3 regions of the Arthrobacter sp. AIWTK1 genome follow, and region 3 is predicted to be linked to each of the others. Evidence: riboswitches for the same ligand, from Rfam matches in the RefSeq annotation. Region 3 holds a riboswitch; each other region holds the start of a gene.
What was found. A riboswitch is a leader RNA that binds a small molecule or an ion and turns the genes downstream of it on or off. The one in region 3 is predicted to bind S-adenosylmethionine.
Positions count from the first base shown of each region.

Region 1: another riboswitch for S-adenosylmethionine. It lies ahead of AC1MDG_RS13420 (aminotransferase class V-fold PLP-dependent enzyme); the one in region 3 lies ahead of AC1MDG_RS19945 (DUF1737 domain-containing protein).
Region 2: another riboswitch for S-adenosylmethionine. It lies ahead of metX (homoserine O-acetyltransferase MetX); the one in region 3 lies ahead of AC1MDG_RS19945 (DUF1737 domain-containing protein).

Region 1 covers NZ_CM155287.1:2,907,782-2,917,587, reverse strand. Annotated here, with positions in the region: gene AC1MDG_RS13455 (M23 family metallopeptidase) at 1-1,201, shown strand, start outside; gene smpB (SsrA-binding protein SmpB) at 1,326-1,796, shown strand; RNA gene ssrA (transfer-messenger RNA) at 1,953-2,321, shown strand; gene AC1MDG_RS13440 (hypothetical protein) at 2,439-2,573, opposite strand; gene AC1MDG_RS13435 (hypothetical protein) at 2,719-3,090, opposite strand; gene AC1MDG_RS13430 (metal-dependent transcriptional regulator) at 3,217-3,930, opposite strand; gene AC1MDG_RS13425 (class I SAM-dependent methyltransferase) at 3,962-4,735, opposite strand; gene AC1MDG_RS13420 (aminotransferase class V-fold PLP-dependent enzyme) at 4,799-6,220, opposite strand; SAM riboswitch class IV at 6,255-6,368, opposite strand; gene hisN (histidinol-phosphatase) at 6,597-7,409, opposite strand; gene rsgA (ribosome small subunit-dependent GTPase A) at 7,450-8,565, opposite strand; gene aroA (3-phosphoshikimate 1-carboxyvinyltransferase) at 8,555-9,806, opposite strand, start outside.
Region 2 covers NZ_CM155287.1:1,482,458-1,492,263, reverse strand. Annotated here, with positions in the region: partial or broken gene AC1MDG_RS06770 (HNH endonuclease) at 1-873, opposite strand, end outside; gene AC1MDG_RS06765 (CoA-acylating methylmalonate-semialdehyde dehydrogenase) at 898-2,382, opposite strand; gene mmsB (3-hydroxyisobutyrate dehydrogenase) at 2,414-3,316, opposite strand; gene AC1MDG_RS06755 (LysR family transcriptional regulator) at 3,490-4,389, shown strand; gene AC1MDG_RS06750 (zinc-dependent alcohol dehydrogenase family protein) at 4,409-5,527, opposite strand; gene AC1MDG_RS06745 (MFS transporter) at 5,546-6,928, opposite strand; gene metX (homoserine O-acetyltransferase MetX) at 7,099-8,229, opposite strand; SAM riboswitch class IV at 8,242-8,357, opposite strand; gene AC1MDG_RS06735 (bifunctional o-acetylhomoserine/o-acetylserine sulfhydrylase) at 8,447-9,763, opposite strand.
Region 3 covers NZ_CM155287.1:4,339,651-4,349,456, forward strand. Annotated here, with positions in the region: gene AC1MDG_RS19915 (aminodeoxychorismate lyase) at 1-150, shown strand, start outside; gene AC1MDG_RS19920 (DinB family protein) at 220-834, opposite strand; gene AC1MDG_RS19925 (EAL domain-containing protein) at 1,106-2,146, opposite strand; gene AC1MDG_RS19930 (PLP-dependent cysteine synthase family protein) at 2,401-3,435, opposite strand; gene AC1MDG_RS19935 (aromatic amino acid ammonia-lyase) at 3,432-5,048, opposite strand; gene AC1MDG_RS19940 (NtaA/DmoA family FMN-dependent monooxygenase) at 5,054-6,349, opposite strand; SAM riboswitch class IV at 6,582-6,694, shown strand; gene AC1MDG_RS19945 (DUF1737 domain-containing protein) at 6,747-7,043, shown strand; gene AC1MDG_RS19950 (rhodanese-like domain-containing protein) at 7,040-7,450, shown strand; gene AC1MDG_RS19955 (O-succinylhomoserine sulfhydrylase) at 7,451-8,659, shown strand; gene AC1MDG_RS19960 (hypothetical protein) at 8,686-8,763, shown strand; gene AC1MDG_RS19965 (hypothetical protein) at 8,826-9,557, opposite strand.

The sequences.
Region 1 (9,806 bases), 1.4 Mb from region 3:
TGAATTTGTGGATGCCAAAATCGCCAAGGCCGCGGGCGACCTGGTGATCTACCAGGGGCAGCTTCCTGCCGCCCAGCAGGCATTGCTCGAGGCACAGGGCCGGGTCGCGAGTGCAGTGAAGGAAGTCGAGGCACTGGCCGCGCGTGTGGACCTGGCGCAGCAGAACAAAGCCAAGATCACGCAGCAGCTTGAATCCGATAAACAAAAAATCGCCGACACCAAGAAGCTCATCGGCCAGATCGCGACCCAGGCCTACAAGTCCGGCGGCGTCCCCTCGAACCTCACCCTCTTCTTTGGATCCAAGAGCGGCGGCAGCCTGACGGACACCATGGACCTCGCGGACCAGGCCATGCGCAGCCAGAACTCCGCCATGGACAAGCTGTCCCAGCAGAACGCAACAAACGTCAACTCGCAGGCGCGCCTGCAGGCGGTCGAAGCGGAGATCAAGGACCTCAAAGCCAAGGCGGACGCGGCGCTGGCCAGGGAGAAGGCAGCCCGGGACGAAGCCGCCGCCAAGAAAGAACAGGTGGACAAGCTGATCGCTGACACCACCCGGATCAACAACGAGCTTCAGGCCGCGAAGCCCGGTATCCAGAACCAGCTCTCGAAAGTCCAGGCAGCCCAGGACGCGGTGGCCGCGGAGATCGTTGAACGCGACCGGAAACTGCGTGAAGCGTGGGAAGCTGAACAGCGCCGCATCGCTGAAGCGGCTGCCGCAGCGGCAAGGGCCGCCGGCCAGGCAGCCCAGCCCTACGTTCCGCAGGTCGGGCCCCCCTCGGCCTTTGGGCTAAGGCACCCGTTCTCGGCCGACGTCCCCATCACCTCAGGGTTCGGGTGGCGTGCGACGCCGCCCGGCACCGTCGACTTCTACGGCTCCGGCGGATACATGCACACTGGCATCGACTTCGGTGCCAGCTGCGGGACACCCGTCTACGCACCGGCGGCCGGCACCATTGTTTCAGCCGGTTGGAGTAACGACGGCGGCGGCAACAACGTCAAGATTTCGCACGGCGTGGTCCAGGGCAACTCGCTGACCACCATCTACTACCACAACAGCAGCGTGGTGGTTTCGGTGGGGCAGCAGGTCAGCCAGGGGCAGCTCATTGCCTATTCCGGAACCACCGGTAACTCCACCGGCTGCCATTCGCACTTCGAGACCTGGCTCAACGGCCAGGCCGTCGACCCGATGATCCTGCTCTGACAGGCCGGTGCCGGCCGGTGCATCGACCGGCACCTGCGGCAGCCCCGGGGCTGCCGTAGAATTAAAGAGCCCCGGGCCGCGACGGCCGGGCAAGCATCCAGACCAAGAGCTGAGGAGTTCCACCGTGCCGAAAGAAAGTGGCCGTAAGGTAGTGGCCACCAACCGGAAGGCCCGGCATGACTACCATGTCCTCGACACCTATGAGGCGGGCATCGCGCTCATGGGAACGGAAGTGAAATCCCTGCGCGAGGGCCACGCTTCCATGGTTGACGGGTTCTGTACGTTCTATAACGACGAACTCTGGATGGAGGGAATCCACATCCCCGAATACAACCAGGGGAGTTGGACAAACCACTCCGCCCGCAGGCGGCGCAAACTTCTGTTGCACCGCGAGGAACTGACCAAGATTTCACACAAGGTCCGTGAATCCGGCTTCACTATCGTTCCACTCCGGCTCTACTTCCTGGACGGCAAAGCGAAAGTGGAGATCGGCGTCGCCCGCGGTAAAAAGGAATACGACAAGCGGCAGACCCTGCGCGAACAGCAGGACAAGCGCGAAGCGCTGCGTGTCATGCGCGAAAGGAACCGCGGCTGAACGCTCCGGCCGCCGCGGCTGAACCTGCCGCGGGCTGCCTGCCGGCGGCCGGGAATGATTCCGGACTGCAGTGCGTTATGATTGGTGTCCGGGAAGGAACGGCGCGGAACCCGCAGGGAATCCGCGAAGGACCAGACCGGTTTGGTAACAAAATACGGGGATGATCGGTTTCGACGATGTTAGTCGCGACAGGTGAAGCGGGCCGAGGATGCAGAATTATCTCGTAAACGCTGTCTGCAAAACAATAAGTGCCAAACAAACGCGCACTGACTTCGCTCTCGCTGCCTAAGCAGTAAGACAGTCCGTCAGCCCGGGATTGCTATCGTCCCGGATCCTGGCGTCATTAAGATAGCCACTGCTGTTTACCTTCGTCATTGGGGTGAACGGGACTCTTAAATGACTGGGCCCGGATCAGCTACCTGTTTGCAGGATAGCTGGGGCCGAGAAAATCCGACGCAAACTGCGCCCGGAGAAGCCCTGACAACACGACATCGGACGGGGGTTCAATTCCCCCCATCTCCACCATCGGGACAGCGGCAACGCAGTTCCGCCCCGTGCAAAAGGCCGGAAGCGAAAGCTTCCGGCCTTTTGTTTTCTGCACCGTTCTTGCATTCTCCCCAGCGGCCGTCGGTGGCCTCGGGTTCAGCGCTTCTTGATGTGCGCCACGGGGTCCACGTGGGCGTCCAGCTCATGCTTGGACTTCTTGTCGGCCCTCTTTTGCTTGATGGTCTTGTCCGATTTCTTGGTGACCTGCCGGTGCGGCGATTTGTCAGGCATGTCGCCCTCCCTTACCTCGGGGCCTTGAATAAGCCCCGTGCTTGTAAGGTACGCCTGTTTTGCCACGAATGTAACTGGCCCCAAGCCGGGTCTCCGGCATCGCCCAACTCCCGGGGCGCCCGGAACCCCGCGCGGGCATCGGCGGTCAGGAAGCGGGCACTTCAACGTCGACGATGCCGACGAACCTGCTGCCGATTCCCTCGTACTCGCTGCGGACGAGCCCGGGGAGGACCGGCGGCAGGTCGCCCGGTGCGTGATGGACGCAGCAGACGTAGGTGAACGGCGGCCACCATTTCTTGGGCCGGGCGGCCTCCGAGAAACCGCAGACAGCGCACGTCAGCTGGACCCAGACGGGCCGCTTGCCGGTCCGGTTTGCCTTTGACTGGACGAGCCAGGCCGGGGGATTGTCCAGGAGTTCGGACAGCTCAGCGTCCGAGAGCCGGGCGGGGATACCGTGACGGTGCGCCATTTCCAGAGGAATATCGAGGATCTGAGCTGCTTCACGTCGCGTAACCATCGTTTAACGATACGGGACGCGTGGCCGCACCGGGTTCACGACGACGGGACTCCGCCGTCAGGCGGCCAGGCGCGCGCTGTCAGTCGGCGAGCCGGGGCTTCCGGCAGGTTTCATTCGGGCGGAAAGTCAGGCGTCCGCCAGCCGGCATCCGGCGTGGCGGGATTCGCTGTGCACCCACAGCGCCGACGAGACCTCATCGGCAAGATCGAATTCGCGGTCGGCGCCTGCGGACGCAATCCTGACTACGAGGGCTCCGCCGAACGGTTTCCGGCCCAGCACCTCGATATCGGCGTCCAGGTCGATTTCCTGGGCGGCAAGATAGCGCAGGAGCTCGGGATTGTCGTCGCTGATCCGGGTGATGCGGCCTTTGTGACCCTCGTCGAGTTCGCTCATCCGGTGCGCATGCGGCATCTGGACGGTGCCGTCGGCTGCCGGGATGGGATCACCGTGCGGGTCGCGGAGGGGATTACCGAGCTTGCCGGCCATCCGTTCGATGAAGGTATCCGACACGGCGTGTTCCAGGAGTTCGGCTTCGTCATGGACTTCGTCCCAGCTGTAGCCGAGTTCCTGGACCAGGTAGGTCTCGATGAGCCGGTGCCGCCGCACCATGGAGAGCGCCAGCCGGATGCCGTCGGCCGTGAGCGTGATGGCGCTGTACGGTTTGTGGTCAACCAGGCCCTGGTCCTTGAGTTTGCGGACCATTTCCGAGACCGACGAGTTGGCGACGCCGAGCCGCTGTGCCAGCTGTGAGGACGTGATGGGTTTATCCTGCCACTCCGTAAAGGAGTAGATGACCTTGACGTAGTCCTCGATGGAGGAGGAGGGCGCGCTGGTCTTCACGAGTCCAAGCCTACCGCTTTGGCCGCGGCACTCATGCCTTGAACGCCTGCCAGGTCTGGGTCAGGTAGGGGAGCCCGATGACGTCCGCGGCGGAGTGCCCCAGGTGCTCGTGGAGGTACCAGTCCAGGTTGGCGCGGACCTTGGCCCGGATGCTTTCACCGGCGGCGAGGTAATAGCTGCGGGACTTTGCCAGTTCGACGATGTCGCCGGTTGTCACAGGATCTTCCCATCGGGTCAGGTGGCTCTCGAGCCCGGCGAACTCGGGTCCGACCGCGGGGCGGAAATCCGGCTTGTGCACATCGCCGGCATGCATGATCCGGGAGAGTCGATGGACCCACGGGACGGACGTATCCAGCTGGTTCCAGATCAGGCCCAGGACGCCGCCGGGCCGGAGAATGCGGGACAGCTCGGTGCTGGCCAGGCGGGGGTCGCACCAGTGCCATGCCTGGGCAACGGTGACGACGTCGAACGCCGCGTCCGCGAGTCCGGTCGCCTCTGCCGTGCCTTCCGTCGCAGGAACCCCGGGGAGGGCGAGCCGTAGTTGGGTTAGCATGTCCGGTGAGGGATCCACGGCCGAGACGGCCAGTCCGCGCTGCACCAGCAAGGCGGTGTACTTCCCCGTCCCGGCCCCGATGTCAGCGGCGTCGGACGCCCCGCCGGTGCCGCCGGCGCTCCGGAGCAGCCAGTCCACTGAATCGGCAGGGTAGCCGGGGCGGACTCGATCATAGTGTTCGCCGCCGTCCTGGAAGCTTTGGCCGAGTTCGTAGCGGCGCTGGTGGTGCAGTTTGGGGCCTCCCCGTGCCACGTGCAGTCTCCTTCGGGCAGGCTGGAATTCTTACCCCTCGAATTTACCCCACGCGCAGCGGCCTCAGTCTTCGGTGCAGGGCGCTGCGCCGGCGGTGCCGGGGGTGTTGGGTGCCCACTCCGGGTAGCTGCGGGTGTCGTTGGCCGGCACCCAGCGGCCCGAGTCCACCACGTAGTCCCAGCCAAGGCCGGTCCGGCGGAGCTCCTCGATGCCTGCGAGCAGGCGCTGGGCGTCCTCCAGCCGGGAGCCGACGCCGAAGCTTGCCCGCAGCGAGCCCGACGGCAGCCCCAGGCGCTTCAGCAGCGGGTGGGCGCAGAAGCGGCCATCCCGCAGGCCCACGCCGTGTTCTGCGGAAAGGTAGGCCGCCACGAGGCCGGCGTCGTAGCCGGCGACGGAGAAGTTGACCACACCGATGGTGTCCGTGGCCTGGTCGGTGTCGCTGAAGATTTGGTGCACAGTGACGCCGTCGATCTTCTGCAGTCCCTCAACGAGGAAAGACCGGATGGCGGTCTCATGGGCGTGCCACAGTTCCTGGTCAAGTGCGCCGATGACCTGGGTGGCCCGGGCCAGGGTGGCGGCGCCAAGGACGTTGGGCGAGCCGCCCTCGTGCCGTGCCGGTCCTGTGGTCCAGCTGACGGAATCCAGCCGCGCCTCACGGACGGCTCCGCCTCCTGCGAGGTGCGGGGTTCCGGCGTCGAGCCAGTCCGGCCGGCCCACCAGGACGCCGCTGCCGAAAGGCGCGTACAGCTTGTGGCCCGAGAAGGCGAGGTAGTCGACGTCGTCCGCGGCGATGTCGATGCGGCGGTGCGGGGCCAGCTGGGCCGCGTCCACAACGATCCTTGCGCCGTGTTCGTGGGCCAGCGCGGCCAGTTCGCGGATGGGGAGGATTTCGCCGGTGACGTTGGAAGCGCCCGTGACGGCCAGCAGGCTAATGTCACCCTGTTGGAGCTCTGAGCGCAGGTTTTCGAGCGTGGCTTTCAGCGTGGGAGCGGCAACAACGCTGCGGTGTGGCACGCCCTGCCACGGGAGCAGGTTGGCGTGGTGTTCAATGTCCAGGTACAAAACCTCGCCGGTGGGGCGGCCGTCGGCCACCGGCAGGCACCCGGCCAGCAAGTTCAGCGAGTCCGTGGTGTTCCGGGTGAAAATGACCGAATCGTCAGCCCTGCCCCCCACGAAATCGCGGACGATGTTCCGGGCGTTTTCATACACTGACGTGCTGATCTGAGAGGCGTAGCCCGCGCCGCGGTGCACGCTGGCGTAGTACGGCAGGATCTCGTTGAGGTAGGCCGAGACGACGGACAGCGCCGGAGCGGAAGCGCCGTAATCGAGGTTCGCGTAACGGACATGCCCGCCCTGAATCAGGGGAGCCTGGATCTCCGCGCCGGTGACGGCTGAGAGGGGGCGCTGGGCAACAGTGAAGCGCTGGTCCAGAAAGCCTGCGGCGGACGTGGTTGCGGCGTTTGCGGGGAAAGTGGCAGTAGTCATGGGGACCTCACTGTAAAGGGACCCCGCACTGGGGGATCCGCGCTTGCCGGGTCCGTTCCGGACCGGCCTGGTCGTCACCCGGGGCACCCCACCGCGAATGGAGGGTTGCCGGCCAGCAAACCGGGGTTTAGCGCTGGCACTCGTGACCTGTTTCGAGATTAGGACATTCACTGCGCCGCGGGAAAGCCACGGCAATTATTAAGCTCTTTGTTACGCACGCGGAAGAATGGCATTCCCGCCGAATAAAACGACGGCGGACGCCCCCGGGAGGGCCATCCGCCGTCGTTTTATTCGGCTTATGGCTGTTGCCTGCCGCCGACGTGGCGCGGGCGATGTAGCCGCGCCGCGGCTCAGCGGCCACCAGCCGCGGTGCGCCTCAGAGGAGGTCGTCGAGGTCCGGGTTCAGCCGTTTGAGGACCTCGGAATGGAGGATTGAATTGGTGGCCAGGGCATTTCCGCCAAACGGGCCGTCCACTCCCTCCAGCGATGTGAAGCGGCCGCCGGCTTCGGTGACGATCGGCACCAGGGCGGCCATGTCGTAAAGGTTGAGCTCCGGCTCGCAGGCGATGTCCACCGCTCCCTCGGCCACCAGGCAATAGGACCAGAAGTCACCGTAGGCACGGGTCCGCCAGACTTCCTCGGTGAGGCCCAGGAATTCGTCCAGGTTGCCGCGGTCCTTCCAGCCGCCAAGGCTCGAATAGGAGAGGGAGGCGTCCGACAGCCTGGACACGTTCGAAACCTTCAACCTCGTGGCAGCAGCAAGCGACCGCCCCATATAGGCGCCGGCTCCCTTCGCGGCCCACCAGCGCTTGCCCAGCGCCGGCGCGCTGACCAGGCCGACCACCGGCTCGCCCTCATCCACGAGGGCGATCAGGGTGGCCCACACCGGGACGCCGCGGACGAAATTCTTGGTGCCGTCAATGGGGTCGATGATCCAGCGGCGGGAACCGTGCCCGGAACTGCCGAACTCTTCACCGAGGACGGCATCCCGCGGACGGGAACGGGAGAGCTGGCCGCGGATGGACTCTTCAGCTGCCTTGTCAGCATCCGTTACCGGCGTCAGATCCGGTTTGGTTTCAATCTGAAGGTCCAGCGCCTTGAAGCGGCTCATGGTCTGGGAGTCAACAGAGTCGGCCAGGACATGGGCGAGGCGCAGGTCATCGTTGTAGCTCGAAGCGGGTTGGGTCATGGTTCCAAACTACCGTCTCTGCGGCCGCCCGGCCGGGATGTCACGAAACGATGCCGAGTTCTTTGGCATCCTGAGCTTCCATCCGGGGGTCGGTGCCGAGCAACCGCCGCAGGGACGCCAGGCGCGCGGCACCCGACGGGCCCGCGTGTCCCTCGGCCACCCAGGCATCCACACCGCAGTTGACGGCGGACGCATCGTGCTTGCAGCCGCGTTCGCAAGCGTCCGTGCCGGGTTCGAGGTCGGGGAACGAACGCAGGATCCGGTCCGGATCCACATGGGCCAGGCCGAAGGACCTGATGCCGGGTGTGTCGATGATCCAGCTTCCGGCGGGCGCGTCACTGATGCGCAACGCAAGCGCCGACGACGACGTGTGCCGTCCGCGGCCTGTGACCGCGTTGACCCCTCCCGTGGCCCGCTCGGCTCCGGTGAGGGCGTTGACCATGGTGGACTTCCCCACTCCGGAATGGCCGAGCATCACGGTGACTTTGCCGTCGAGGTGGGCCCGCAGCTGCGAGACGGCGTCGCTGTCCAGCCGCGCTGACAGCCCGTCATCGGAGCGTGCATCGATCCCGGAGGCCGCGGCGTCGGCCGTTCGGCTGATGATCACCGGAAAATCAAGGTGCCGGTAGTTGGACAGGAGCTCCGTGGGATCCTTGACGTCCGCTTTGGTGACCAGCAGCAACGGCTCAATACCGGCGTCGTATGCGGCCACCAGGGCGCGGTCGATAAAGCCGGTGCGCGGTTCCGGATTTGCGGCGGCGACCACCACTACAAGCTGGTCCGCGTTGGCCACCACCGCCCGCTCGATAGGGTCCGTGTCATCGGCGCTGCGACGCAGCAGGGTGCGGCGGTCCTGGATCTTCACGAGCCGCGCCAGGGTATCCGGCGCTCCCGAAACATCGCCCACCAGGGACACGAAGTCCCCGGCTACCACGGGTGAACGGCGCAGTTCACGTGCACGCGCGGCGATCACGGTGCGTTCGTTCCCGCTATCCTCGCCCACAACAGCCGTGTAGCGCCCGCGGTCCACCGTGATGATACGGCCGGTCACGGCGTCGTCATGGCTGGGCCGGTCCTTGGTCCGGGGGCGCGAACCTTTCTTGTTGGGACGGATCCGGATATCGGACTCGTCCCAGGAACCGGTGCTACGCCCCACTGGCCTGTTCCGCCCGCCGTGTCAGCATTTCTTCCCACAGTTGCGGAAAGTCCGGCATCGTTTTGGACGTGGTGCCGATGTCTTCCACTTCCACGCCAGGCACGGCGAGGCCCAGGATGGCGCCGGCGGTGGCCATGCGGTGGTCCGCGTAGCTGTGCACGACGCCGCCGTGGAGCTTTGCGGGCCGGATCACCAGGCCGTCTGAGGTTTCCTCGGCATCGCCGCCGAGGCGGTTGATCTCCGTCACGAGTGCGGCAAGCCGGTCCGTCTCATGGCCGCGGAGATGCGCGATGCCGGTCAGCCGCGAGGGACCCGTGGCCAATGCGCACAGCGCGGCGACGGTCGGTGCAAGTTCGCTGGTGTCAGCAAAGTCCGCGCCCTTGATTTCCGGACCGCCGGTGACAGTGAGCGTCCCGTCGTCCAGCGTGACCGTGGCACCCATGGCGGTCAGGATGCTGCGCCACAAGTCGCCCACCTGCGTGGTGGGGGAAGGCCAGTTGGGAATGCGGACGGTGCCCCGGGTTGCCAGCGCTGCGGCGAGGAACGGGCCGGCGTTGGACAGGTCCTGCTCGATGCGGCGGTCAAAGGCCCGGATGGCGCCCGGCGCCACAACCCAGTGGTTCGGGACGGAATCGTCGACGGACACACCAACTTCCCGCAGGACGGCCACGGTCATGTTGATGTGGTCCAGGCTGGGGACCGGCTTGCCCACGTGTTCCAGGTGCAGGCCCTCGGTGAAACGCGCGCCCACCAGGAGCAGCGCCGACACGAACTGCGAGGAGGCGCTTGCATCGATCACCAGGTGGCCGCCCCGTACTTCGCCCGTGCCGTCCACCGCAAAGGGCAGCGCTGACGGCCGGGCTCCGTCCGCGGCGCGGACCTGCACGCCGAGCGCGGCCAGGGCCTCGATAATGGTACCCATCGGCCGTTTCCGGGCGTGCGGATCGCCGTCGAACACTGTCACGCCGCTGCGGAGCGCGGCCACCGGGGGAACAAAGCGCATGACAGTGCCGGCGAGTCCGCAGTCGACGCGGGCATCGGCTGCCGCGGTGTCCGGATCGAGGGGGGTGACCTCAAGGTCGGGCCCGAAGGAGCCATCGCCGGGGACTTCCCGGATGCCGGCACCAAGCTGGCTGAGCGCCTGGATCATCAGGGCCGAGTCGCGCGAATGCAGGGGTGCGCGGAGGCGGGAAGGGCCGTCGGCAAGGGCCGCAAGAACCAGATACCTGTTGGTCAGGGAC
Region 2 (9,806 bases), 1.8 Mb from region 3:
CGGTCATGGCCTTGGCCCTGGACAGCGACCTCCCGGGCCCCACCCGGCAGGGACCACGCCGTATCCGGGCAGCCTCGCCGGTTCGCTGTCGCCCTGGAATAGGGTGCGGTCGGTCATGATGAGCTGGATTTCAATCCCCGCGATCCCGCCCGGCGTGCCCGTGATCCGCTCGACGAGATCATCAGCCATGATCTGTCCGCGGGAGCGGTCGTCTCCGGCCGAGCGCAGCGCGTCGGCCCGCCGCGTGAGTGCTGCGTGGACGGCCACGCCGGCGGTGACCGGGAGCAGGGCGGTCAGGTACGTCATGGTGTCCGGTGCCGGGCGAAGGCTCACGTGCCGGTCGGCCACGGCGTTGCGGGCACGGTTGACCACGGAGCGCGGGTCCCGACGGTAGGCCGCCGCCCGGGCTGCGGCGACGATGGTCCGGTCGCCGGCGCCGCTTAGGGTCCCGGCGTCTGCGGCGAGTTCTTCATCGACGGCGCACCGGTCCGCCGCGGACAAACAGGCGGTCTCTTTCACCAGCAGCGTGGCGCGCCACTCATTGAGTTGACCGGTGTGCAGGGCTGCCAGGGTGTGGGGCATCTCCGTCACCAGGGCTTTGGCCAGTCCCAGCAGCCGGCCGCCGCGGGCCGGTGATTCACGGCGGGCCAAGGCGATCTGGGCAGCGACACCGTTGCCCAGCTCATCCGCCGGAAGCCCGGCCTCAGCCTGGGCACAGCGCTGCTGGACGTCGAACGCCACCGAGGAGCGGGCCTGCATCGCGGCCGCGGCCGACTTCAAATCCTCCAGATCGCGCACCTGGTCTATCAGGGCGGCGCTGTCGCCGCAGGGGCGGATCGAGGCCAGAAGACCGATGAGGTCCCTGACCGTGATCCCGCGGCCTGCGTCGTCCGGCCCTCAGTCCACTTGCGGGAAGCCGAGGTCGATCACGGAAGTGGACGGGTCCGGCCAGCGGGTGGTCACCACTTTGCCGCGGGTGTAGAAGCGGATGCTGTCCGGGCCGTACATGTGGGTGTCGCCGAACAGCGAGTTCTTCCAGCCGCCGAACGAGAACGTCCCCACCGGAACCGGGATGGGCACGTTGACGCCCACCATGCCGGCCTCGACGTCGAACTCGAACTGGCGCGCCGCGCCGCCGTCGCGCGTGAAGATGGCCACGCCGTTGCCGAACTCGTTGTCGTTCACCAGCCTGACGGCGTCGCTGTAGCTTTCAGCGCGGACCACCGAAAGCACGGGGCCGAAGATTTCGTCGTCGTACACTTTCATGCCCGGCTTGACGTGGTCCACCAGGCTGACCCCGATGAAGAAGCCGTCCGAGTCGAAGGCCTGCTCGCGCCCGTCCACCACCACAGTGGCGCCCTCGTCCGCTGCCCCGGCCACGTAGGAAGCAACCCTGTCCCGGTGTTCCTTGGTGATGAGGGGGCCCATCTGCGAGGCCGGATCCGTACCGGGACCGATCTTGAGGTCCGCCATGCGGGTGGAAATGGCCTTCACCAGGTCGTCGGCAATGTTGCCCACCGCCACCAGGACGGACACCGCCATGCACCGTTCCCCCGCGGAGCCGTAGGCGGCTGACACGGCGGCGTCCGCGGCCATGTCCAGGTCTGCGTCCGGCAGGACCACCATGTGGTTCTTGGCACCGCCCAGCGCCTGGACCCGCTTGCCGTGGTCCGCAGCCCGCTTGTAGATGGACTGCGCGATCGGCGTGGACCCCACGAAGCTGACAGCCTTGACGCCGGGGTGTTCCAGCAGGACGTCCACGGCCTCCTTGTCACCGTGGACCACGTTAAGGACGCCCGGCGGCAGGCCTGCCTCGGCGAAGACCTGGGCGATGAAAACGGCCGACGACGGGTCCTTCTCGCTTGGCTTGAGGAGGACGGTGTTGCCGCAGGCCAGCGCGCTGCCGATCATCCACAGCGGGACCATGGCGGGGAAGTTGAACGGGGTGATGCAGGCGACCACGCCCACCGGCTGGCGCACTGAGTGCACGTCCACGCCGCTGGACACCTGCTCCGAACGTTCGCCCTTGAGCATGTGGGAGAGGCCCGTGGCGAACTCTATGTTTTCAAGGCCGCGGGAGATCTCGCCCTCGGCGTCGGAGAGCACCTTGCCGTGCTCGCTGGTGAGAATGGCCGCCAGCTCGGACTTCCGTTGCGTCAGCAGTTCCCGGACGCGGAAGAAGATATTGGTGCGCTTGGCCAGGCTGGTGGCCCGCCAGCCGGGCAGGGCGGCCTGGGCGGCCGCGATGGCTTCTTCCACCCGGGATGCTGAGGCCAGTGCTACCTCTTTGTCCTGCGCGCCGGTGGCGGGGTTGAAGACGGGGCCGAAACGGTCGGCGTCGCTGACCAGGGCGCCGTTGATGAAGTGCGGAATGCGTTCCATGGGAAATTCCTATTCGTGAAGCAGGCTGCGGTTAGTTGGAGGTCTCGAGCGAGCCGTCGACGAGTTTGATGATCATGGAGCAGTCCTTGCCGGACTGCCCGGAGTCGATGAGGCGCTGGAAGAGCGTCTGCACGTGCTCGCCGATTTCCAGCGGGGTGCCGATGTCGCGGGCGGCACTGATGGCCAGGCCGATGTCCTTGTTCGCGAGCTCGGTGGTGAAGGTCGGGGCGAAGTCGTTGTTGGAGGCCGCGGTGGGGACCACACCGGCTACCGGGTACCAGGTGCGCAGCGCCCAGCTGTCACCCGAGGACACCGAGGCGATATCCCAGAAGACCTGCTTGTCCAGGCCCAGCCGCTCGGCGAGCACCGCACCTTCGGCCGTGGAGGCAAGGTTGATGAAGAGCATCAGGTTGTTGCAGATCTTCGCCGCCTGCCCCGTGGTGGCGCCGCCGGTGGGAATGATGTTGGAGGCCATCGGACGGATGTATTCCGTGGCCTCGGCCACCGCATCCGCCTGGCCGCCGATCATGAATGTCAAGGTCCCCGCCTTCGCCCCGCTCATGCCGCCCGAGACGGGGGCGTCCACGAAACGGAAGCCGGCGGCAGCGGCGGCGTCGTGCAGTGCCTGGGCGGAGGCGATGTCGATGGTGGAGGAATCCACCAGCAGCGTACGCGTGTCCGCATGGGCCAGGACGCCGTCCTCCCCCAGGTACACGGCCCGGGCGTGTTCGCCCTTCGGCAGCATGGTGAACACGACGTCGGCACCGTTCACCGCCGCGGCGATGCTGCCCACGGGCTTCACGCCGCCGGCTTCCGCGGCTGCGACCGCCTCGGGGTTAAGGTCGAATCCGCGGACGTCATGACCGGCCTTCGCCAGGTTTGATGACATGGACCCACCCATGTTTCCGAGACCGATCCAAGCGACTACTGCCATGGCTAAAGCTCCTTTGCTTCGAGTACCAGCCGGTATTGCTGGAGGTTCCGTGTCCACCATCACACCCTGTTAGAGTGCAATCAAGGGGAAAAATTACAGAGAGCATGTGCATTGATGCACATCCTTGGGAAACGCGCACTGCGAACCAGACAGATGGACGTGAATAAGTGGATGTGAACCGGTTGCCGAGCCCTGATGACCTGCTGATCCTGTTGACCGTGGCCAGGCTGGGCCGGTTCAATGCCGTGGCAGAGACGCTGGGCACCACTCACACCACCATTTCCCGCCGGATCCTGGCATTGGACAAGCAGCTGGGCGGCCGGACACTGGAGCGCAGCCCGCACGGCTGGGAACTGACCGAACTGGGCAACCGGGCCGTTGCCGCAGCGGAGGCGATCGAGGCGACGCTCGGGTCCCTTGCCGGCACCATCGGCGACGGCGAACACTCACTGTCCGGCATGGTCCGGATCAGCACGTCCGACGGGTTCGGGGCGGAATTCGTCGCCCCGGCACTGGTGCGACTGCAGCAGGAGAACCCGTTGCTGGGCATCGAGATGCTCAGCGCCACGCGAAAGGTCAGCCAGAACCGTTCCGGCGTGGACCTGGAGGTGGTGGTGGGCCGGATGGAGGTCACCAACGTGCAGCCCATCTTCCTCACGAACTACTTCCTGCGGCTCTATGCCAGCCCGGGCTATGTCCGGTCCCGCGGGCTGCCCGCGGCCCTGGATGACGTCCGCGAGCACGGCTTTGTCTCCTACGTGGAGTCGGCTTTGCAGGTGGCGGAACTGGGCCACCGGTCCTCGCAGCTGCCCGCGCCAAAATCCAGCTTCCAGGCCACCAGCGTCTTCGCCCAGGTGGAGGCGGTCAGGCACGGCGCGGGCATCGGCCTGCTGCCGAACTTCATGGTGGCGGACAAGCCGGACTTCGTTCCCGTGCTGCCTGAGCTGTTCCAGCGCCAGCTCCCCATCTGGGCGGTGGCGCGTCCCGAGTCACTGCGTTCGGCGTCCGTCCGGGCCGTGGTGGAGGCGCTCAAGGCGGAAGTGTCAGGCCGCCGGGACATCCTGGCGGCCTGACACGACGCCGGCCCTGACACTAGGCCCGGAACAGCCGGCGGACCACCTGTCCGGCGGCCAGGGCGTCAAGGCCTTCGTTGATCTCCCCGAGGGGCCTGGTGTCCGTGTGCAGCAGTTCCACCGGAAGCCGCCCGGCGCGCCAGTGGTCAAGATACAGCGGAATGTCCCGCTCCGGGACGGCATCCCCCATGTAGGAGCCCAGGAGCCGCTTCCCTGCTCCGGCGAACTGCAGGGCTCCTACGGTCAGTTCCGCTGAGGGTTTCGGCAGCCCGACGGAGACGACGGCGCCGCCGCGCGTGACGAGGTCAAGGCACGAGGCGATCACCCCGGCGGAACCCACGGCCTCGACGGCGACGTCCACGCCGTCACCGGTCGCCTCGGCAACCAGCCGGACTGCGTCGTTGGGAGTTCCCACTGCCGTGGCCCCGCAATCCCGGGCGAGCTGGTGCTTGCCCTCATTGGGGTCGATGGCAATGACGGCGGCGGCGCCGGCCAGGGATGCCGCCATCACGGAGGAGAGCCCGACTGCGCCGAGGCCGAAGACTGCCACCGACTGCCCGGCGGTGACCGCCGCCGTGTTCAGCACGGCGCCCATTCCGGTGAGCACAGCGCAGCCGAACATGGCAGCGACGGTGTCCGGGACGTCGTCGTCGATCACCACTACTGATTCGCGCGCCACCACGGCGTAGTCCGCAAAGGCCGACACCCCGAGGTGGTGGTTGATCCGTTCCCCCGACGGCGTCCGCAGCAGCGCCTCTCCGTGCAGCAGGTCGCCGGAGCCGTTGACCTCGGCGGCGCGGTGGCACAGGGCCGGGCGCCCGGAGCGGCACGCGCGGCAGTCGCCGCAGCTGGGGACGAAGACGAGCACAACATGGTCGCCCGCCGAGACGTCGCTGATGCCCTCTCCCACTGCCACCACCCGGCCGACGGCCTCATGCCCGAGTGCCATGGGGAGCGGCCGGACCCGGGAGCCGTCCACCACCGACAAATCCGAGTGGCACAGGCTGGAGTACGTGATGGCCACCCCCAGCTCGCCGGCGCGGGGTTCAGGCCGGTCAAGTTCCTGCACCACGAGCGGGCGTGCTTCGGTATAGCTGGTTCCGGCGGGGACGGTGGCGTAGAGGACTGCAGCTCGCATGGGCACTGGTTCCTGCCGTTACTTCTTGCTGGCGGCAAGGAGGTCTGCGGTGCCTTGGGCATCGGCGGCGTCGACGTCGTGCAGTGAGATCCCGCGGGTTTCCTTGAGGAAGTACACCGCCACCATGGTGACCAGGCACGCACCGAGCAGGTACACGGCCACCGGAGTGGAGGACTTGAACTGGCTCAGCAGCGCGGTGGCAATGATCGGGGCCATCGAACCGGCCACGATCGAGGTGACCTGGTAGCCCAGGGAAACGCCGGAGTAGCGCATCCGGGTGGGGAACATCTCGGCCATGATGGCCGGCTGGCCGGCGTACATCAGCGCGTGGAAGAGCAGGCCGATGGTGATGGCGGCGAGAATGACCAGATCGTTCTTGGTGTCCATCATCGGGAAGGCGAAGAAGCCCCAGGTACCGCCCAGGATTGCACCGGCCATGTAGACGGGCTTGCGGCCGAAGGCGTCGGAGAGCTTGCCGACCATCGGCACCACGGCGAAGTGGACGAGGTGAGCCACGAGCAGCAGCAGGAGGATCCGGGAGGTGTCCGTCTGGACCACCACCTTCAGGTACGTGATGGAGAAGGTGACCACGAGGTAGTAAAGGATGTTCTCCGCGAAGCGCAGGCCCATGGCGGTGAAGACGCCGCGCGGGTAGCGGCGGAACACTTCGGCGACGCCGTAGCCCTTCTTTTCGACGGTGACTTCCTTCTGCGCTTCCAGGAAGATGGGGGCGTCGGTGACCTTGGTCCGGATGTAGTAGCCAACCAGCACGATCACAGCGGAGAGCCAGAAGGCCACGCGCCAGCCCCAGCCGAGGAAGTCGGCGGAGGACAGTGTGGAGGACAACGTGAAGAGCACTGCGGTGGCGAGCAGGTTGCCCAGGGGCACAGCGGACTGCGGCCAGCTGGCCCAGAAGCCGCGGGACTTGCTCGGGCTGTGCTCGGCAACGAGCAGGACGGCACCGCCCCATTCACCGCCGACGGCGAAGCCCTGGGCGAAGCGCAGGAAGACCAGCAGGGCCGGAGCCCAGTAGCCGATCTGCTGGAAGGTCGGCAGGCAGCCCATCAGGAACGTGGAGACGCCCACCAGGATGATGCTGAGCTGGAGCAGCTGCTTCCTGCCGAATTTGTCGCCGAAGTGGCCGAAGACGATGCCGCCGATGGGTCGGGCGACGAAGCCCACCGCGTAGGTGAGGAAGGCGGCTATGATGCCATCCAGCTCCGTGCCGGAATTGGGGAAGAATGTCTTGCCAAAAACCAGGGTGGCCGCTGAAGCGTAGAGGAAGAACTCATACCACTCAACGACGGTGCCGGCCATTGAGGCCGTTACCACCTTCTTTAGCCCTGAGGCCTTGACGTCAGTCTCATCTGCGCGCCTTGCGGCGGAGTTTTGTGTGCTCATTGTGAACTCCTTCGGCGTCTCCGTCGACACCATGTGGACCATTCCGTAGCGGCCGCGTGTGATGTGCACCACCAACGCGCCGGTCCCCTAGAGTATGGACTCACATTGCCGCAGGCTCAACGCCATTTTCTGCAGAACCGCTCTGCATAAATGCACATTGAGCCCGCGGGCTAGGCGAAGAAGTTCTGCCTCAGCTGAGCGTTAAGCTGGCCGATTTCGGTCAGGAATCCGTCGTGGCCGATGGGCGCTTCAATGACGTGCACCGGCACGTCGCCCGGGAGTGCAGCCGCGAGTTCGCGGGACTGCGCCGGAAAATACAGCCGGTCGGTATTGACGGCGGCGATGAAGAACTCAGCCTTGGCACGCGCCAGCGCCTCCTTGAGCGGGCCGCGCCCCCGGCCCACGTCGTGGCTCATGAGCGCTTCGGTGATGGCGATGTAGCTGTTGGCGTCGAAGCGGCGGACCAGCTTGGTGCCCTGGTGATCGAGGTAGCTCTCGACCTGGTAGCGGCCGCGCTCCCCCAGCGACACTGCCTGGAGCGGCGCTTCGCCACCCTGGGCGCTCCGGCCGAACCGGGCTTCGAGCTCGTCGGCGGAGCGGTACGTGATGTGCGCAATCCTGCGTGCCAGGGCCAGGCCTGCTTCAGGTTCCGGGCCGCCGTAGTAGTCGCCGTCGTTGAAGTTGATGTCCTGGCGGATGGCGAGGGTCTGCGCCTGGGCAAAGGCGATCTGCTCGGCAGTACTGCTGGCGCCGATGGAGATCACGGCACAGCGCCGGACGCGGTCCGGGTAGCCCACGGCCCATTCGAGCGCGCGGGCTCCGCCCAGTGATCCTCCCAGGACGGCGTACCAGCTGTCGATGCCCAGGGCATCTGCCAGCCGGGCCTCGGCCGCCGTTGTGTCGCGCAGGGTCACCAGGGGGAAGCGCGAGCCCCACGGCTTGCCGTCCGGAGCGGGAGTGGAGGGCCCGGTGGAGCCGTAGCAACCGCCCAGGATATTGATGGACACCACGAAGTACTTGTCCGTATCAACCGGGGCTCCGGGGCCGGCAAGCTGCTCCCACCAGCCCTCCTCATCGCTTGCTCCCCTGGTGACGTGCGTGCTGCCGGTCAGGGCATGCTGCACCAACACGGCGTTGGAGCGGTCGGCGTTGAGTGTTCCCCACGTTTCGTAGGCGAGCGTGACGTCCGGCAGGCGGCCGCCGGCCTCCAGGTCGAGTCCGCCTATGTCCAGGAACCTGACGGTTCCATCGGGGACACTGGTTGTTTCGGGTACACCACTGCGGGTGACGGCAATCGTCATCTGAGGACCTCTTCTTCGCGCTTGCCCGCCGCCAACTGGCCGGCAGGCCAGGTCTTCACCCGGGGCACCCCGCCGCGTAAGGAGGGTTGCCGGCCAGCAAGCCGGGGCTGTCGCTGGCACTCATGACCTGTAAAGAGTGTACGAAATGCGTCCCCGCAATGGCGAAGAATGTGACAGCAATGTGACCCCCGGCGTCGGGCGCCGGGGGTCACAGTGTTCAGTCGCCCTTGGCTGCGCGGAAACCGGCGTCGAGGTCGGCGATAATGTCATCGATGTGCTCGAGCCCCACCGAGAGGCGGACCAGGCCCGGTGTCACCCCCGCCACCGCCTGCTGTTCCGCAGTCAACTGGCTGTGCGTGGTCGACGCCGGATGGATGACCAGCGAGCGCACGTCACCGATGTTTGCCACGTGGGAGTGCAGTTCCAGCGCGTCCACGAACCGCTTGCCGGCCTCCGCCCCGCCGGCGATGTTGAAGGACACGATCGCGCCGGTGCCCTTGGGCCCGTACTTGCGGCCGCGCTCGTACCAGGGGCTGGACGGCAGGCCCGCATAGGCCACGGATTCGACGTCGGCCCTCGCCTCCAGCCACTCTGCAACACTCACCGCATTGGCCACGTGGCGCTCAACGCGCAGGCTCAGCGTTTCCAGGCCCTGGGCGATAAGGAAGGCGTTGAACGGGGAAACCGCTGAGCCCAGGTCACGCAGGAGCTGGACGCGGGCCTTGAGGATGTAGGAAAGATTCGCGCCCAGGGCGCCCCCGGCGCCGAGGTCCCGCGCGTAGACAAGCCCGTTGTAGGTGGGGTCCGGGGTGTTGAACCCCGGGAACTTGTCCGGATCCTTGCCGAAATCAAAGTTGCCCGAGTCCACGATCACACCGGCGATGGCGCTGCCGTGCCCGCCAAGGTACTTCGTTGCCGAGTGGACCACGATGTCGGCGCCCCATTCCAGGGGCCGGATGAGATAGGGGGTGGACAGCGTGTTGTCCACGATCAGCGGGACGCCTGCCTCGTGGGCGGCGCGGGAGACGCCCTCGATGTCCAGGACGTCCTGGCGGGGGTTGGACACCACTTCGGCGAAGAAGAGCTTGGTGTTCGGCCGGACGGCGTCCTTCCACTGCTGGAGGTTGTCCGGGTCCTCCACGAACGTCACGGAGATGCCGAACTTCTTCAGGGTGTGGGCCAGCAGGTTGTAGGTGCCGCCGTAGAGGCTGGGGCTGGCCACCACATGGTCGCCGGCCTCGGCGACGTTGAGGATGGCGAATGTCTCCGCAGCCTGTCCCGAGCTGAGCAGCAGCGCTGCCAGTCCACCCTCAAGGCTGGCCACGCGCTGCTCCACCGCATCCTGGGTGGGGTTGCCGATACGCGTGTAGATGGGCGCCAGTTCGGCCAGCGCGAAACGGTTCGCGGCGCTTTCGGCGCTGGGGAAGACGAACGACGTCGTCTGGTAGATGGGCAGGGCCCTGGCGCCGGTGGCGCTGTCCGGCTCCTGGCCGGCGTGGATCTGGCGGGTTTCGAATGACCATGCATTGGACATCGGGGGGCTCCTTCCAAGGAGGGCACCATGGCCGGGCGTACGG
Region 3 (9,806 bases):
GACCTTTTCGACGCCGACGCCGTGTGGCTGATCTCCAGCATCCGGCTGCTGGCTCCGGTGAACCACATCGACGGCAAGGAAATCGGCACGCCCGCGCTCCGGAAACAGCTGACCGACGAACTCAACGAGCTGTTCGCCACGATCGAGTAGCTGCTGCCCCCCACCCCCGCCGCCGCCGGACGCTCTCTCACTTCCTGCCCCCTTTTCCCGGACGCTTTCTCACTTCCTGCCGGTTTTTCCGGAACGCTCTCTCACTTGGTCCGCCGCGGCGCGGGCCGCCGCGTCGATCCGCGAGCGGTGGGCGGCCCATTCCTCGGCGGTGCGCGATGTCAGGTTCGGGTCTCCCGGCCGCTGGCCTGCTGATCCGTCGATGAGCTCGCGGAGGATGTCGGCGTGGCCCAGGTGCTGGGCCGTTTCCACGCACATGTGCACCAGGATCTGGTGGAGAGTGACGTGCCTGCGTTCCCCCGGCCACCAGGGCACTTCCCCGGGCGCGTCCAGCGGCAGCGCGTCAATCGTGGCGTCGCTGTGCTCAGCGGAGAACCGATGGAGTTCCACGATCTGCTCCCGGGTCTCCTCCGGGCCAGCCCACATGTCGGCGTCGGGTTCTGCGTCCTCGGCGTCCCACGGCAGGTCCCGCGGACTCGGGCGCCCGAAGACCTCGCCGAAGTATCCAAGCTGCACGCTGGCCACGTGCTTCACCAAGCCAAGCAGGTTGGTGCCGGTCGGCGTCAGGGGCCTCCGGGCGTCGTACTCGTCCAGCCCGTCGAGTTTGGCGAGGAGGTCCGCACGCCGCGTGCGCAGGTAGCGGTGCAGAGTTGCCTTGTCATCCATAGCGGGCACTATACCCACCCCTCGCCCAACGCTCTCTCACCTGTGGTCGGTAAATTCCCAACGCTCTTCCACTTGGTGTGCCGGTTGTCGGCCGCCTGATCACCCGCCGTCCTGATTGAACGGCGGAATGATCCGACAGGCGCACCGTGGAGATATCAGCAGGATGCAGGCCATCGAGTGATCAGCCGGGACCGAGAGAGCGTCCCGACTCAGGCAGCAACAACCGAGAGAGCGTCCCGACTCAGGCAGCAACAACTGAGAGAGAGAGCGTCTAGCTGGCCGGGCCGGTGGATCCCGACGTGGACGCCTCGCGGTCGGCCGAGGTTCGCCAGGCGGCCCAGTCGAGCGGCTGGACCGAGGGGCGGCCCAGGAGGTATCCCTGCCCGTAGGCCATCCCAAGGTCCATGACCGCGGTGAGCTCGGCCTGGGTTTCGATTCCCTCGGCAACCAGGTCCGCGCCAACCTGCCGGGCAAACTCCACCATGGCCGCGCCCAGGGTTTTCTGGCCCGCGGCGTGGTCGATTCCGGCGATGAGGCTGCGGTCGAGCTTGATGATGTCCGGGCTGAGGTGCGTGACCTGGCTCATCGAACCGAAGCCCGCGCCGGCGCCGTCAACAGCAACCCGGAGTCCGCGCGAACGAAGCGGTGCCAGTGCCTCCACCACAGGATCGTATTCGTATTCGGCAAGGCGTTCCGTCAGTTCGACGACGATCCGGTCCACCGCCAGTTGGGACTGCTCCACGAACGCCCGGAGCCGGGGGTCCAGGCACGTGGCCGGTGAGAGGTTCAAAGCCACGTAGACGTGCGGCGGCAACTGTTCCGCGGCCACAAGGGCTGCCTGCAGGGCGGCAAATTCAAGGTCCGTCCCGAGTCCGACGGCAGCGGCCTCGTTGAACCAGTGATCCGCGCTGGCGCCGTCGTCGCTGACAAAACGCGTCAGCGCCTCGACACCGACGACGTTCCGGCCGGCAAGCTCGTGGATGGGCTGGAACGCGGTGAGGAGCATCCTGTCGCCGAGGATCGCCTCGATGCGGCGCCTGCTCCGGCGGGTGAACAGCACCGTATTGCCGTAGTCCTCGTCGGGAGTCGGCAAGTCAGGGCTGGGCAGGTTGGGCTCGGAATCGTCCGACTGCTCATCCGTGATGCTCCGTGTGGCCATGAGGTGCTCCAGGAGGGCGCGCTCGGGATTCCCCGGGTGGGATTCCATCCGGCTGCGCAACTGCTCACGTGCCCACTCGCTCTGCGGAGTGGCGTCATCCAGTACAGACTCGATGATGTCCCACGCCTGTCCACGGATCGTCGGATCACTCACGTCCGAAGGCGGGTTCGGCTGCGGTCCCCGGTACGCAGTCGATTCTCCATCGGTCAATGCTGGAAAAGAATTCTCATCCATTGACATTGGCTATTCCTTTATAAGAGCTGGTCCCGGCTGAGCCCGGGACCCGTCCTTGACTACACCGCATACTTATTTCGAGGATGCGGGAACCGCGAACGTTTCAAAAGAGTACAACGAGACCGGTCTGCCTGTCTCTAGCCGTTTCCGAGTCGTGATGCTAAGCACGCGAGCTAATCCTCCACGAATTCGGCCGCCAGGTGGATGTGGTTGTCGGCCAGCCACACCGGATTGAAGGCCTTGCTCAGGTAGTTGCTGCCGGCGTCGGGCGCTATTGCCACCACCACGGACCCGTGCGGGGCGGCGCGCGCAACCCTGAGGGCGGCTGCCACCGCAAGCCCGGACGAGGGCCCCAGGGACAGCCCCTCTTCATTCAGCAACCGGTGCTCCGTGGTGTACACCTCGTTGTCGGGAATGCGCAGGAAACGGTCCACAATGCCGCGGTCGAAGATTTTGGGCCACTCGGCCTGGGGCCAGGAGTTACCGACGCCGTCCACCAGGATCTTGCCCGGGTGGCCCCCGCTGTACACGGAGCCAACAGGATCCGCGGCGATCACCTCCACATGGCCGCCGGTCTTTTCCTTCAGGTACCGGCCGTTGCCGCTGATGGTGCCACCGGTGCCGATACCGGCCACGAAATGGGTCACTTTCCCGGACGTCTGCTGCCAGATCTCCGGCGCTGTCCCTTCGTAGTGGGCCAGCGGATTGGCCGGATTGTCGAACTGCTGCGGCCGCCAGGCTCCCGGATTCTCCGCCGTGATCCGGGCCGCGACGGCCCGCGCGTTCTCCGGCGACTCAGACGGCGCGGTCCAGTCCGTCACCACCACCCTGGCGCCATAACGGTGCAGCGCGGCGAGCTTCTCGGATGAGATGGTGTCCCCGGTGACCACCACCACGGGGTGTCCGGTCAGTGCACCGATCAGCGCCAGCCCGATCCCGGTGTTCCCGGAGGTGCTCTCCACGATGGTTGCGCCCGGCCGGAGTTCACCGCTGCGCTCAGCGGCCCGGACCATGCTCAGCGCCGTCCGGTCTTTGATGGATCCGCCCGGATTGTCGGATTCGAGCTTGACGTAGACCGCGCTGCCCAGGCCCCTGCCCAGGACGTCCAGTAGCACCAGCGGGGTGTTCCCCACCTGGGCCAGGACGGCTGCGGCATCCGCCGCAACATCGGCGTCCCGGACCGCGTGCCTGCCTGTCATGGTGCTCATCGTTGCCTTTCCGTGCCGCTGGCGGGGCCGCCGGCGGTGCGGGTTTCCGGGGCGGCGTCCAGGGCACTGTTGAAGCCGTTGCACAGGAAGGCGTCCAGTTCGACGCGGGCCTGCTCCACGAGCGCTGCCGCCGGCAGGTGCCGGGCCAGCAGGAGGGAAAGACGCTCGACGACGGCGCCCGTCCCCTTTCCCAGCGGCCGCACCGCACGCGACTCAGCTCCGCCCAGCAGGTACGCGGCGGTCAGCGCCTCGATGGCGAGCAGCCTCCCGGCGGCATCCACGGAACGCTCCAGCAGCTGGAGGGCCAGCGGGGCCAGCGTTGAGTGGTCTTCGACATCCGCGGACAGCGTGGGCGCACCAAGGGTGGCCGGCGCCGCGAGGACTTTGAGCTCGGACAACAGGCCTGCCGCCGAGTACCACAGCAGTCCGGGCAGCTCTTCCGGCTCCAGCGGTGCTCCGTTCCTGGCAGCCTCGAGGTGCCTTTGACGGATCCGCCGCTGCGGAGGATAGAGCTTGGCAATCCGGCGTTCGCTGCTGATCCCGAGATGGGCCAGCCCCAGGCGCAGCGCCTCGAATGCGAGCGCCAGCTGCATGGGCTGGAAGTTCCCGCCGGAGACCATCCGCCCGGACCCGATGTCGGTGAGCGGGTTGTCGCCGCGGCCGTTCAGCTCCACCTCCAGGGCATCCTCCAGCGCCGTGATCTGCCACCGGACGGCGCCGTGGGTCTGGGGTGCCGCGCGGAAGGAGAGCGCGTCCTGCACGGATGCCTCCCGGGCCGGATCCTCCAGCCACCCGTCCTCCAGGAGCCGGAGCACATGGGCCGCAGTGACCGACTGCCCGTGGACGGCCTTGGCCGCCTGCACAGCCGGCGAAAACGGGCTGAGGTTGCCGCCGCCGTCGTGCCTTGCCGTCGCCTCAAGCGACAGCGCGAGCGCGGTGTCCGCAAGGTCGGCGAGCCGCAGGAGGCGGTGCAGCACCAGGGCGCCGACGCCGATTGAATAGGAGTTGGAGCTGACCAGGGCCAGGGCTTCGCCGGGCGCAAGATCCAGCGGAGCCAGCCCGGCGTCGGCCAGTGCCTGCCCGCCGGGCAGCAGCCGACCGTCCGCCGCAACGGCCTGGCCTTCCCCGATGGCGACGGCGGCCACGGCGGCAAGGTGGGTCAGGTCGGCGGAACCTACGGACCCGTCGCGCGGGATGGCGGGGACCACGCCGCGGTTGAGCATTTCGGCATAGAAGCGGGCTGTTTCCGGCCGGACTCCGGAGCCGCCCCGGCTGAAGCCCACCAGCCGCGCCAGGATCACGGCCCGGACTTCATCAGCGCCGAGCAGCTCCCCCACCCCGCTGTTGTGATAGCGGACCACCTGCACCTGGTAGGCGAGGATCGACTTCTCGTCCACGGCGGTGTCCCGGCCTGAGCCCAGCAGCGTGTTGAGGCCGTAGACGCGGTGGCCGGAGTCGATGGCCCGCTGCACCACCTCCCGGGAGAGCCCGATCAGTTCCAGGGCGTCCACGCTCAGGACGAACTTCACGGCCGGATCAGCCGCGGCCCCGGCGAGGTCCCTTGCCCGCAGGTGCGCCGTGCCGATGAGGAAGTTCCCGCTGCCGCTGCCCATGGCGACTAGAAGTCCAGCAGGTTCCGGCGGAAGCCGCCGTCGCCATAGCTTGTCCGGAGCAGCCCGCGGCGCCGCAGCACCGGGGCAAGGCGGTCCAGCACGCCGTGAACGGTGGCCGGATCAACGAAACCGGAGAACAGGAACCCGTCCCCGCCCACCTGGGCGCCGGTTTCCTCGAGGTAGTCGGCAATCTCGTCGGCCGTGCCGATGATGCTGTCCCCCGCGCCGCCGCTGCGGGCCTGCAGGAGCTGGCGCAGCGTGGACCCGGGCGGGCCCGCCTTGGCGAAATGGTCCAGGGTGCCCTGGTTGCTGTTCGTGGTGAGTTCGGGGAGCGGGGCGTCGAGGTCGAACTGTTTGAAGTCGATCACGGAGAGGTAGGAGATGGAGTTCAACTGGCTGTCGATGTCGCGCTGGGTGAGCTGGCGGCGCTGCTCCCGCAGCTCATCCCCTTCGGCACGGGAGCCCACCACGGTGGGCTTAAGGACATACAGCACCTTGACGTCGTCGGGGTTCCGCCCGGCCGCGGCCGCCTCGGCCCGGATTGAGTCGCGGTAGGCCTTCATGCCGTCAGCACCCCTCGCCAGGGCAATTGCGACGTCCGCGTTGCCGCCGGCGAACGCCTTGCCCCGCGGCGACGCTCCGGCCTGCACCAGCACCGGTTCCTCGGGCAGCGGCGCGGTGTTCAGCGGCCCCCGGACTTTGAAGAATTCGCCGTCGTGGTTGATCGGGTGGACCTTCGTATGGTCCGCGAAGACGCCTGCCACCGCGTCCTCCACGATGGCATCCGGCTCCCAGCTGCGCCAAAGTTTGCGCACCACGTCAACGAATTCCTCCGCCTTCTCGTAGCGGAGGTCATGCTCGATCTGCTGGTCCAGCCCGTAGTTCTGCGCGGCAAGGTCACTGCCGGAGGTCACCACGTTCCAGCCGAGCTGGCCGCTGGAGAAGTGCTGCAGCGTGGCCAGCAGGCGGGCAGCCGTGAACGGCGGGTAGAAGGACGCACTGATGGTGGGAACAATGCCGAGGTGGTCCGTGGCGGAGAGCAGGTAGGGCACCAGGGCCAACGGATCGTGCTTGGGCGCGAAGGACGCCTGCGCCAGCGACACTTCGGCAGTCCCCCCGTACGTGTCCGGCACCGTGAGGGAATCCTCGATGATGAACAGGTCCAGCCCGGCGCGTTCGAATTCCTGCACCGCGTGCTGGTACAGGGCGGGTTTTTTCCAGTCGTATCCGATGCCGTACCCGGGCGTGCCCCAGCCCTGGACGCCGAACCCGTGTCCCACGAACCAACCGAAGTGCAGCATGGGACTGACTGTATTCCGGTTCGATTCATTCACGGCTGCCTGATTTCATCCGGCGTGACGGCGGTTCATCTCCCGTCATTATCCTCCCGGCGGTGGCATTTGTAACTGCAATACGGGGTCACGTACCGGGCATGGACGGCGCCCCTGTGGCGCCGCGGTGCGGCCGGTCCCGTTACGGAAGATGACGACGACGGCGGTGCGGGCCGCCGTCGTAAGTGTTACGTTTTTGGGGAGTAATGAGAACCGGCGCCAAGCCCTGACTGGCCGGTCGGCAACCCTCCTTCCGCGGCGGGGTGCCTCAGGTGAATACTCGGCATATCGATACTCGAGTTGCAAGCGTGAGAGAAGGAGATCCGTCGTGTCCGACGCACCCGCACCGCTGGCCCCGGCCGCCGAACTGGCCGCCGCCGACCAAAACCCGCCCGTAGCGCTGCCGCAGGAAAAGCTGTCCTACCGGCTCATCACCGGCCCCGACGACCGTTCGTTCTGCGAGCGCATCTCAGCCGCGCTGGCGGATGGTTACGTCCTCCACGGGAGCCCGGCGGCCACGTTCAACGGCACCAGCGTGATCGTGGCGCAGGCAGTAGTGCTTCCCGCGGCTGTCGCCAGCTCGGACGCTGCGGTGGCAACCGCGGTTGATGAACTTGAGTTCGACGCCGACCTGTCCGGCGAAGCTTTCGAGGGCCACGCGTGAGCTACGCAGGGGACCTGAGCCCGCAGGACGCCTGGGCCAAACTCGAACAGGGCGCGGTCCTGGTGGATGTGCGCACTGAGGGCGAGTGGGCGCACATCGGAATACCGGACACCAAAGCCACGGACAACGATCCCCTCTTCATCCAGTGGACCTTCCCCGGCGGCATCCCCAACCCGGATTTTGTCGACCAACTGAAGCAACAGGCACCCGAGGACTCCGGCGTCGAGCTGGTGTTCCTCTGCCGTTCCGGTGTCCGGTCCGTCGCTGCGGCGATTGCCGCCACGCGGGCCGGGTTCACCGCCTACAACGTCCTCGAAGGCTTTGAAGGCGAACCGGACCGATTCGGCGAACGCACCGTCAACGGCTGGAAGAACCGCGGCCTGCCCACCAACCTCGGAAAGAACTAAGTGACCTTCAATCCCGACGCCGCCGGCTGGAGCCCCGACACCCAGGCTGTCCGCGGCGGCCTTGACCGCACCAATTTCCAGGAGACCGCCGAGCCGATCTTCCTCAACTCCGGGTTCGTGTACGAATCCGCGGCAGCCGCCGAACGCGCCTTTACCGGGGAGGACGAACGGTTTGTGTACTCCCGCTACGGCAACCCCTCCGTGGCCACGTTCCAGGAGCGGCTGCGGCTGCTCGAGGGCACCGAAGCCTGCTTCGCGACGGCGTCCGGCATGTCCGCCGTCTTCACGGCACTCGGCGCCCTGCTGGCTGCCGGCGACCGCGTGGTGGCCGCCCGCTCGCTGTTCGGCTCCTGCTTTGTGATCCTGAACGAGATCCTGCCCCGGTGGGGCGTGGAAACGGTGTTTGTGGACGGCCCGGACCTGGACCAGTGGCGCGCCGCCCTTTCCGAGCCCACGACGGCGGTCTTCTTCGAGTCGCCGTCCAACCCGATGCAGGAAATCGTGGACATCGCCGCCGTCAGCGAACTGGCACACGCTGCCGGGGCGACCGTCGTCGTCGACAACGTCTTTGCCACTCCCCTGCTGCAGCGCTGCAGGGAACTCGGCGCGGACGTGATCGTGTACTCCGGCACCAAGCACATCGACGGCCAGGGCCGGGTCCTTGGCGGGGCCATCCTGGGCACCAAGGAGTTCATCGACGGGCCGGTCAAGCAGCTGATGCGCCACACCGGGCCCGCACTGTCCGCCTTCAACGCCTGGGTGCTGACGAAGGGCCTGGAAACCATGGCGCTGCGCGTCAACCATTCCTCGGCCTCCGCGCTGCGCCTCGCCGAATGGCTTGAGGCGCAGCCGGCGGTCAGCTGGGTCAAGTACCCGCTGCTGAAATCCCACCCGCAGTATGAGCTGGCGGCCCAGCAGATGAAGGCCGGCGGCACCGTGCTCACGCTGGAGCTTTCACCGTCGGCGGGCCGTACGGCGAAGGAAGCAGCCTTTGCGCTGCTGGACGCGCTGCGGATCATCGACATTTCCAACAACCTTGGCGATGCCAAGACACTCATTACCCACCCGGCCACCACCACCCACCGTGCCATGGGCCCGGAGGGCCGCTCGGCCATCGGGCTGAGCGACGGCGTGGTCCGTCTGTCCGTGGGACTCGAGGATGTTGACGACCTCATGCGCGACCTGGAGCAGGCGCTGAAACAGATCTGACCAGCCTGAACCTAAGCAGCGCGAACCTGACCAGCGCGAACCTGACCAGCGCGAACCTGACCAGCGCGAACGGACAGATACGGCCCTGTTTCCCGCGCTTTTGAGGGCCCTAACTGTCCGTTCGCGCTTCACGGCGTCTTGCGGGTCGCCCCTTGCGCCCCGCCCGTCAGCCGTGCGCGAGGAGGGCGTCAATCAGCTGGGCGAGCTCGGGCGCGGCGTTCGGGGTCACGTCCGGACCGGCCTTTACTGCCGTGGCGGCAAGGTTTCCCTTGATGCCTGTCATGGTCAGCGCCGTCTGCTTCTCGCCGGTGGAGAGGCTCTGCCTGGCCAGCGCGGCAAAGGACTGGTCGCCTTTCGTCTGGGCGTCTACCGGCTGGACCTCGGTGGTGATCTTCTGCCCCGCCAGTTCAACGGTGAAGTTGCTGCACTCCGCCGAAGCCTTCCTGGACGCATCCAGATGGTCTGTCAGCTCCTTGGCATCTTTGAGGGCAATGACGGTGACGACTATCACTGTCTTGTCCGCAGCCGAGACGGTGGTTCCTGCCGCATACGTGCTGTCCTCGGGAATCTGGGAGTTGCTGTCGGCAAAGACGTTGCACGCCGGCGGCGTGAACACCGCACTCTTGAGCACTTCCTTGGCCTTGATGATGCCCTGGTCGATCTGCGCCGCGGGAACCACCGTCAGGGGGCGCCCCTGGGAATCCTTCAGGGTGGACAGCAGGCTGCTCAGGTCCGCATCCGTGTAGGTCTTCGCCGGGCTTGGCGTGGCGCTCGAGGCTGGGGGCGACGAGGTGGCGGTTTCCGTGCCGGTGGTTGTGGTGCCGGTGTTTGTTCCGCACCCGGTGAGCGCCAGGAACGCCGTCAGGAGGAGGGCTGCTGGTGTGATGCGCCTATGCATGGACTGATCCCCGTTCGATGAACCGGTCCGCCCCGGGAGATTCGGGGCGCGTTCCGGAACCGGATCCGCCGGGCGGTCAGTGCCTGGCTGATGCGGCGTGCTGCTGCGCGCGCGCAAGTGGTGGACGGGATCGTGTCTGGCGGGCGGCCGGGTTCCGGCAGGTCCGCCGGTGCGTTCGATCCCCCTCGAGCACCGCTGACTGACGCGATAGCGCCAAGCTACGGGACGGCACCAAGCCCGGAACAGAGT